DNA from 2 places in the Nonomuraea sp. KM90 genome. Region 1 is predicted to be linked to the other one. Evidence: riboswitches for the same ligand, from Rfam matches in the RefSeq annotation. Region 1 holds a riboswitch; the other holds the start of a gene.
What was found. A riboswitch is a leader RNA that binds a small molecule or an ion and turns the genes downstream of it on or off. The one in region 1 is predicted to bind thiamine pyrophosphate.
Positions count from the first base shown of each region.

Region 1 (4,544 bases):
CATGGCCGCCGCCATGAGGTCGGGCCGCTGCGCCCTGGTGACGGCCGTGGCCAGCAGCACGGCGTCGCAGCCCAGCTCCATCGCCAGCGCGGCGTCGCTCGCCGTGCCGATGCCCGCGTCGAGGATCACCGGCACGCCGGCGGCCTCCACGATGAGCTCGATGTTGTGCGGGTTGCGGATGCCCAGCCCCGAGCCGATCGGCGCCCCCAGGGGCATCACGGCGGCGCAGCCGGCCTGCTCCAGCCGCCGGGCCAGCGCCGGGTCGTCCCCGATGTACGGCAGCACCACGAACCCGTCCGCCACCAGCCGCTCGGCCGCGTCGAACGTCTCGATCGGGTCCGGCAGCAGCGTCCGCTCGTCGGCGATGACCTCCAGCTTGACCCAGTTCGTGCCCAGGGCCTCCCTGGCCATCCGGGCCGTCAGCACGGCCTCGCCCGCGGTGAAGCAGCCGGCCGTGTTGGGCAGCACCTTGATGTCGCGCCTGTGCAGCACGTCCAGCACGGAGCCCCGTGAGCCCGGGTCGAGCCGCCGCATCGCCACCGTGGTCAGCTCGGTCCCCGACGCCGCCAGCGCCTGGTCGAGCACCTCCAGCGAGGGCGCGCCGCCGGTCCCCATGATGAGCCGGGAGGAGAACTTCTCCCCGGCGATGATCAGATCATCCACCTTGCACCGCCGTCAGAACCTCCACGCGGTCACGGTCGCGCAGCGCCGTCGAGTCCCAGGCGCCGCGCGTGACCACCTCGTCGTTCACGGCCACGGCCACTCCGGTGGTGACCGCGGTCAATATGCGTACGGCCTGCGCCACGGTGATGCCGTCGACCACCTCGTGCGCGGCCCCGTTGATGGTAACAATCATGAAATTTCCCGAAATCTCTCCGGCGTGCACAGGGCCGCCAGCTCGCTCTCCTCGCCCAGCAGGATGGCCGTCGTGAGCGGGGCCAGCAGCACGCCGCCCCGGTGGTGCCCGGTCGCGAACGCCAGCCCCGGTGTCCCGCTCGGCCCGATGACCGGCAGGTTGTCCGGTGTCCCCGGCCGCAGCCCCGCCACCACGTCGGCGACCTCCAGCTCGGTGACGCCCGGCACCAGCTCCCTGGCGTCCCGCAGCAGCTCGTAGAGCCCGCCGGCGGTCACCCGGGTGTCGAATCCCAGCTCCTCCTGCGTGGCCCCGACCACCAGCTCGCCGTCGCCCCGGGGGACCAGGTAGACGTACGAGCCGTGCACGGTTCCGCGTACGCACCGGCCGAGCAGCGGCTGCGGCGAGCGCAACCGCATGATCTGCCCCTTGACCGGCCGCACCGGCACCTCGGCCAGCTCGGCGCTCCAGGCCCCGGCCGCCACGACGACCCGCTCGGCCCGCAGCTCGGCGGGGTCGCCGTCCAGGCGCACGCCCGTGACCGCCCCACCTTCGCGCCCGCCCTCGCGCAGCAGCCCAGTCGCGCGGGCCCTGACCAGCGGCACGCCCCTCCGTTCCAGGGCGGCCAGCAGCGCCGCCGTCACGCGGCGCGGGTCGACCCAGGCGTCACCGGCCGCCAGCAGCCCGCCGCGCACGGAGGGTGCCAGCATCGGCTCCAGCCGGCGGCACTCCCGCCCGGTCAGCCGCTCGACCGGCAGGCCCAGCTTGTCCATGAACGCCGCCAGCTCGTCCAGCGCCGCCAGGTCGTCGGCCCCGAACGCCACGTCGAGCGTCCCGTCCGACCGGAGATCCAGCCCTCGCCCCGCGCCGGGCCGGTTCAGCCCCCGACCCGCGCCGGGCCGCTTCGGCCCCTGCTCCGCGCCCGGTCCGGCGGCTTCGTCCAGGCCGGCGTCCGCGGAGAGCTCGGCGGCGAAGGCGGGCCAGCGGCGCAGCGAGGCCATCCCCAGCCGCAGCAGCGGCGCCTCGGTGTAGGTCACCTCGCTGACCGGGGCCAGCATCCCCGCCGCCGCGTGCGAGGCACCCGTGCCCGGAGCCGGGTCGACCACGGTGACCTGCCGCCCCTCACGGGCCATCCGCCAGGCGACGGAAAGCCCGACGACCCCGCCACCCACGATCACGTCCACATGCGCTCCCTTCGCCGGCATGATCCGGATCAGGTGTCTTGCGGTCGAAGGCCCGGTGCAGCCTTCCTCTCAGCCCGGTTACGGCCGGACTCCCGCGCGTCTTACGTCCACAGCCTACGGCCTCGGTGCGACGTCCACGCACCGCCCCCGTTATGGTCATCAACGTGAAGCATGTCGTGGTGGTGGGAGCGGGCCTGGCCGGAGTGCGTACGGTCGAGGCACTGCGCGGGCGCGGGTTCGACGGCCGGATCACCCTGGTGGGCCAGGAGCGCCACCGCCCCTACGACCGCCCGCCCCTGTCCAAGGCCGTCCTGGCCGGCGACGCCGACTCCAGCTACGTCGAGACCGACCTCGAGTCCATGGGCGTCGACTTCTGGCCCGGCGTCAGCGCCAAGTCGCTGCGCGAGGGCGTCGTGGAGACCACCGAGGGCGAGATCGGCTACGACAGCCTGGTCATCGCCACCGGCGCCGAGCCGATCAGGCTGCCCGGCGACGGCCCCCAGCACGTGCTGCGCACCATCGACGACGCCCACGAGCTCAGGGCCATGCTCGTCCCCGGCGCCCGCCTTGCCATCGTCGGCGCCGGCTGGATCGGCGCGGAGGTGGCCACGGCGGCCCGCCGCGCCGGCTGCGAGGTGACGGTGATCGAGTCCGCCGAGACCCCGCTCGCGACCGCCGTCGGCACCGAGATCGGGGCCCGCACCGAGCGCTGGTACGACGGCATCGACCTGCGGCTCGGCACCATGGTCGACTCCGTGGACGAGGGCGGCGTGCGGCTGGTGGGCGGCGAGTTCGTCGAGGCCCACGCGGTCGTCACCGGCATCGGCGTGCGCCCGGCGGTCGAATGGCTGGCCGGCGCCGACATCGACCTCCACAACGGCGTCGTCACCGACGAGCACCTGCGCGCCTCGCTCCCGAACACGGTTGCCGTGGGCGACTGCGCCGCCTGGTGGTCGCGCCGCTGGCAGGTCAGGCTCAGGGTGGAACACTGGGACACCGCGCTCAACGCCCCCGAGGTCGCCGCCGCGACACTGCTGGGGGAGGAAGCCGTGTACGATCCGGTGCCATACTTCTGGTCCGAGCAGTTCGGGCACATGGTGCAATACTCCGGCCACCACCCCGCGGGGGAACGGCTGGTCTATCGAGGAGAGCCCGAGGGCAAGTGGTCGGCCGTCTGGCTCACCGCCGGCGACACCCTCGCCGCGGTGCTCGCCGTGGACCGGCCGCGCGATCTCGTACAGGGGCGGCGGATCATCGAGGCGGGCCACCGCCTCGACGCGGAACGCCTGGTAGATCCACAAGTCCCCCTACGGGATTGTGTTGTTTGAGCAAGGACGGCATGTGGTAGTTGTGGTTTCGTGACGCTTTCTGTTGCACAGATCGACCGGGAGACCGAGCAGCTCGTCGACGAGTGGCTCACGCTCCCCGAAGTGGCCTCGCGCCTTGACCTTTCGATCGGGCGGGCCAAGCAGCTCCTCAAGGACCACAAGCTCCTCGGCGTGCGCCGCGGGAGCGGCGGGCCACAGGTGCCCGCGGTGTTCCTCGATGGGAAGGACGTGATGAAGGGCCTGCCCGGCACGCTGACCGTGTTGCAGGACGCCGGCTACGACGATGTCGAGTCGCTGCGCTGGCTCTTCACCCCAGACGAGTCGCTGCCCGGATCGCCCATAGAGGCGATCAAGGCCGGCCGTCATACCGAGGTCAAGCGGCGTGCCCAAGCCCTCGCTTTCTGAGGCCCGCCTCTATCTCTGCACAGACGGCCGCCGCGACCGCGGCGACCTGGCAGAGTTCCTCGATTCGGTGCTGGCCGGGGGCGTGGACATCATCCAGCTGCGGGAGAAGGGCCTGGAGGCTCGCGAAGAACTCGCGCTCCTCGAGATCTTCCGCGACGCCTGCGACCGGCACGGCAAGCTGCTGGCCGTCAACGACCGGGCGGACATCGCCTACGCCGCCCGGCCCGACGTGCTCCACCTGGGGCAGGACGACCTTCCCGTGACGGTCGCGCGAGAGATACTCGGCGACGACATCGTCATCGGACGGTCCACCCACTCCGCCGCCGAGGCTTCCGCCGCGGCCGTGGAGGAGGGCGTCGACTACTTCTGCTGCGGCCCCGTCTGGCCCACGCCCACCAAGCCGGGCCGCCCGGCCCCCGGCCCGCCGCTGCTCAGGCATGTGGCGTCGCTGGGGACGTCGCGGCCGTGGTTCGGGATCGGCGGCATCGACCTCGCCAACCTCGACGAGGTGATGTCGTACGGCGTGCGCCGGGCGGTGGTGGTCCGGGCGATCACCGACGCCGACGACCCCGGGGCCGCGGCGGCGGAGTTCGCCAAGCGGCTGTCGGCCCGCTGACCCCGAGGCGCCCGCCCTGACAGCGGGCGCCTCCAACGGACCCGGCTCCGCGGTCCCGGCGGCTCCGGCTCCGCGGGCCCGGCTCCGCGGTCCTGGCGGCCCCGGCTCCGCGGTCCTGGCCTGCCCGATCGCCGCTTGCCCGTGCCGCTTTCACGCGC
Region 1 covers NZ_JBQQCB010000001.1:188,646-193,189, reverse strand. Annotated here, with positions in the region: gene ACTWPW_RS01215 (thiazole synthase) at 1-663, opposite strand, end outside; gene thiS (sulfur carrier protein ThiS) at 656-856, opposite strand; gene ACTWPW_RS01205 (FAD-dependent oxidoreductase) at 853-2,037, opposite strand; TPP riboswitch at 2,027-2,143, opposite strand; gene ACTWPW_RS01200 (NAD(P)/FAD-dependent oxidoreductase) at 2,202-3,365, shown strand; gene ACTWPW_RS01195 (Rv2175c family DNA-binding protein) at 3,396-3,770, shown strand; gene thiE (thiamine phosphate synthase) at 3,748-4,386, shown strand.

Region 2 (4,544 bases), on a different contig from region 1:
CCTCGCAGCCGCTGGTCGAGCTGGACGCCGGGGTCGGCGGCAGGGTCACGTCCACGGCCTGGACCTGCGCGGTCACGTCGCCCGCCGGGGAGGGCTGGAAGGTGAAGAAGTCCTGGTTGGGCACGAACGACTTCGATGTCGGCGCGGTGAGGTCGAGCACCGGCGGGGAGTTCTCGGACCAGCTCTCGACGAAGTTGATCGGCTGGAGCGTGACCTTGTACCCGGCCTTGCGCAGCTTGCCCGCCACGTAGTCGACCGAGGCGTCGTAGCCGGGCGTGCCGGCGGCGCGGTTGCCGCCGTTGGCGGTGCCGATGGCCTGCAGGGCGTCGAGGTGCTTCTTGGCGTTGGCCCCCTTGACCTGCTTGACGAGGAGCTTGGCGAACACGTCGTCGAGCCCGCCCGCGTTGACCGGCGCGGCCATCGTCAGCGGTAAGGAGAGTGCGGCGATCAGAACGATGAGCATTCTTCGCATAGGGGTTCCCCCAGGAACAGACCGGAGATCGCGGCGATTTCCCCCGAGCCGCCGCCACCGGAACGTAACCCGGCCAGGAACCCCTGAGAAGACCCACTAATGCTGCAAATTCCGGACATTTACTCCGCGCGGCGGGCGCGGGCACGCCGCTTGCCCTCGTGCATCGCCTGTACGCGGGCGACCGGGATCGTGTGCCCCTCGGCGATGAGGTCGTCCGGCAGCCGCTGCGGCGCGGGCATGTGCTCGGCCCACGGATCACCCTCGGCCAGCAGCCCGGGCGCGGTGCGCATGGTGAAGTCGGCCGGCGCCACGCGGTCGAGGTCGGCCCAGGCCACGGGGAAGGAGACGGGCACGCCCGGCCGGATGCGGGGGCTGTAGGCGGCCGCCACCGTGGCGCCGCCCGCGCGCGTGGAGTCGAGGAAGACCTTGCCCGCGCGGTCCTCGCGGATGAACGCCGTGGTGGCCAGCGCCGGGTCCACCCGCTCGGCGCGGGCGGCCAGGGCCCGGGTGGCCGCCGCCAGGTCGTCCGGCGCCGTGCCCTCGGCCACGGGCACGAACACGTGCACGCCCTTCGCCCCGCTGGTCTTCACCGCCCCGCTCAGCCCGGCGTCGTCGAGGGCCTGGCGGACGAGGAAGGCGCCGCGCACGGCCAGCGAGAAGGAGTCGTCGTGCTCCGGCGGGTCGAGGTCGAGGATCATGTGGGTGGGGTGGTCGCCGACGAACAGCGCCGGGTGGTATTCCACCGCCCGCTGGTTCGCGAACCACAGCAGCGTCCTGCGGTCGTCGCACAGCGCGTACGTCACCTGCCGGCGCGACGCGTCCGCCCACATGGACACCGAGCGCACCCAGTCGGGGGCGTATTTGGGCAGGTTCTTCTGCACGAACGGCTCCTGGCCCGGGCGCACGCGGATGACCGAGAGCGCGCGGTCGCGCAGGACCGGGAGGATGCGGTCGCGGACCGCGTCGAGGTAGTCGACCAGGTCGCGCTTGGTGGCGCCGGCACCGTCGAACAACGGCTGGTCGAGGTTGGTCAGGGCGACCCCGTCGCGCGTCTCATCAGCGGCCACCCGCCCTACGATGCCGACACTCGAACGTGTGGTCAACATTCGCGGGCCACAATGATCCCCATGACGCGTCTCCTCTACCTCACCCGGCACAGCGAGGCCACCCCGGACGAGAGCGGCCTGACGGACGCCGGCCGCCGCCAGGCCGCGCTGCTCGGCGAGCGGCTCCGCGGCGTCCCGCTGGCCGCCGTCCACCACGGGCCGCTCCCCCGGGCCGCCGAGACCGCCCGCCTGATCGGCGAGCACCTCCCCGGCGTCCCGCTGCGCGTGTCGGAGGCCGCCGGCGACTACGTGCCGTACCTGCCGGCCAGGGAGGAGCTGCCCCCCGAGTACGCCGACCACTTCCTCGGCTTCCTCGCCCGGTTCCCCGGGGCGGAGCCGAAGCTGGCCCGCGAGGCCCTCGACCTGTTCACCGGCCCAGTGGGCGGAACGGTGGACACGACGGTGGACGAGACGGTGGACGAGACGGTGGACGAGACGGTGGACGAGACCCGCCACGAGCTCGTGGTCACGCACAACTTCCTGATCGGCTGGCTGGTACGCGCCGCCCAGGACGCCCCCGAGTGGCGCTGGCTCGGGCTCAACCACGCCAACGCCGCCCTGACCGCCATCCGCTACGCCCCCGGCCGGCCGCCCTCGCTGCTCTTCTTCAACGACATGGGTCACCTTCCCGTGGAGCTGCGCTGGACCGGCTTCCCCCCGGAGCTGCGCGGCTGAGCGCCTGTTACAGTGGGCCACTGACGCGGGGTGCCCGGAGACCCGGGCTGAGATCACACCCGTCGAACCTGATCTAGTTCGCACTAGCGAAGGGACGTCATCTCGGTGAGCGACGCACCCAGAGTCCTGTCCATCGCGGGCACCGACCCCAGCGGCGGCGCCGGCATCCAGGGCGATCTGAAGACCTTCTCCGCGCTCGGCGCCTACGGCATGACGGTCGTCACGGCGCTGGTCGCGCAGACCACCACGGGCGTGACCGGCATCCACGAGGTGCCGGCCGAGTTCGTCGCCGCCCAGCTCGACACGCTGCTGACCGACGTGCCGGCGGACGCCGTGAAGATCGGCATGCTGGGCACCGCGCCGCTGATCAAGGCGGTGGCGGCGGCACTGGACACGTACCGGCCGCCTTTCGTCGTGCTCGACCCCGTGATGGTGGCCAAGAGCGGCGACCGGCTGCTGCCGGCCGACGCCGTGGCCGAGCTGCGCGAGACGCTGCTGCCCCGCGCCGACCTGATCACGCCCAACCTGCCCGAGGCGGCGGACCTGCTCGGCGAGGAGCCGGCCCGCGGCCTGTCCGAGATGCACGGGCAGGCGCGGCGGCTGCGCGCGCTGGGCGCCCGGCAGGTGCTGCTCAAGGGCGGCCACCTGGACGGCGACACCTGCGTGGACGTGCTGGCCACGCCCGAGGGCGCGATCGAGCTGGCCGCGCCCCGCGTGGACACCCGCAACACCCACGGCACCGGCTGCACGCTGTCCTCGGCCATCGCGGCGCTGCGCCCCCGCCACGACGACTGGCCGGGCGCGGTGCGGGCGGCGAAGACCTACCTGACGGAGGCGCTGCGCGCGGCCGACACGCTCGACGTCGGGCACGGCCACGGCCCCGTCCACCACTTCCACGCCATCTGGTGAGCACGCTCCCGAAGACTGCGCCCCAAACCTGCGCCCCCAAGATTGCCGCCCCCAGATTGCCGTTCCCAAGGAGACGCGATGTTCTGCGATGACATCTGGCAGCGCACGGCCGAGCTGATGCGCGCCATCCACGAGCACCCCTTCCTCGTCGCGCTCGGCGACGGCACCCTCGACCCCGACCGGTTCGGCTTCTACATCGTGCAGGACGCCCGCTACCTGGAGGCGTTCTCCAAGGCGCTGGCCACGGCGTCCGTGCGGGCGACAGACCCCGCCGACGCGGCGTTCTGGGCCCAGAGCGCGCACACCGCGCTGGCCGCCGAGCGCATGCTGCACGCCGGCTACGCCGAGGAGCTCGGCGCCGACGCCAAGGGCCTGGCGATGTCGCCGACGTGCCTGGCGTACGCGTCGTTCCTGCAGGCCACGGCGCTCACCGCGCCCTACCCGGTGATCGCGGCGGCGGTGCTGCCGTGCTTCTGGATCTACCAGGACGTCGGTACGGCGCTGCTGAAGTACGCCACCCCGGAGCACCCGTACGTCAAGTGGATCTCCACCTACGCGGACCCGGCCTTCGCGGCCTCCGTCGAGCAGGCCAAGGGCATCGCCGACCGGCTCGCCGCCGCCGCCGACCCGGCCACCCGCGAGGCCATGGGAGAGGCCTACGGCCGGGCGGCGGCGTACGAGTGGATGTTCTGGGACAGCGCCTGGCGGCGCGAGACCTGGCCGACGGAGCGGTGGCTCGCGCCCTGACCATCACGGCGCCTTGGCCATCATCTCCTTCTCCTCGCGGGTGGCGATGAGCCCGGCCGGGGCGAGGATCTTGGACTCCTCGAACGGCGCCTCCGTGTCCGGCAGCGGCTCCCGCGTCCTGATCGCCTTGATCCACACGCGGGCCGCGTCGAGGATCACCACGATGATCAGGATGGCGAACAGCGCCGCCAGGACGCCGTCGACGGTGGAGTTGATCACGATCTGCTGCATCGCGCCGGTCGTCTTGGCGGGCGCGAGGAGCTGTCCCTGGTCGAGCGCCGTCTGATAGCGGTCACGCTGGGCGAAGAAGCCGAGCGTGGGGTCGGTCGAGAACACCTTCTGGTAGCTGGCGGTCAGCGTGACCGCCACGTCCCAGGCCAGGGGCACCCCCGTCACCCAGGCCCACTTGAGCCGGCCACTCTTGATCAGCAGCGTGGTGGCCACAGTGAGCGCGACGGCCGCCAGGAGCTGGTTGGCGATGCCGAACAGCGGGAAGAGCTGGTTGATGCCGCCGAGCGGGTCGTTGACGCCCTGGTAGAGGAAATATCCCCAGGCCGCCACGACCACGGCGCTGGAGGCGACCAGCCCCGGCCACCAGCTCACCCGTGCGATCGGCTTCCACAGGTTGCCCAGCG
Region 2 covers NZ_JBQQCB010000015.1:35,860-40,403, forward strand. Annotated here, with positions in the region: gene ACTWPW_RS18495 (M28 family metallopeptidase) at 1-472, opposite strand, end outside; gene ACTWPW_RS18500 (DNA polymerase domain-containing protein) at 592-1,539, opposite strand; gene ACTWPW_RS18505 (histidine phosphatase family protein) at 1,600-2,253, shown strand; TPP riboswitch at 2,270-2,365, shown strand; gene thiD (bifunctional hydroxymethylpyrimidine kinase/phosphomethylpyrimidine kinase) at 2,359-3,162, shown strand; gene ACTWPW_RS18515 (TenA family protein) at 3,241-3,909, shown strand; gene ACTWPW_RS18520 (carbon starvation CstA family protein) at 3,913-4,544, opposite strand, start outside.
Region 2: it holds a riboswitch for thiamine pyrophosphate, as region 1 does, so the genes downstream of both, thiD (bifunctional hydroxymethylpyrimidine kinase/phosphomethylpyrimidine kinase) here and ACTWPW_RS01205 (FAD-dependent oxidoreductase) in region 1, are expected to answer to the same signal.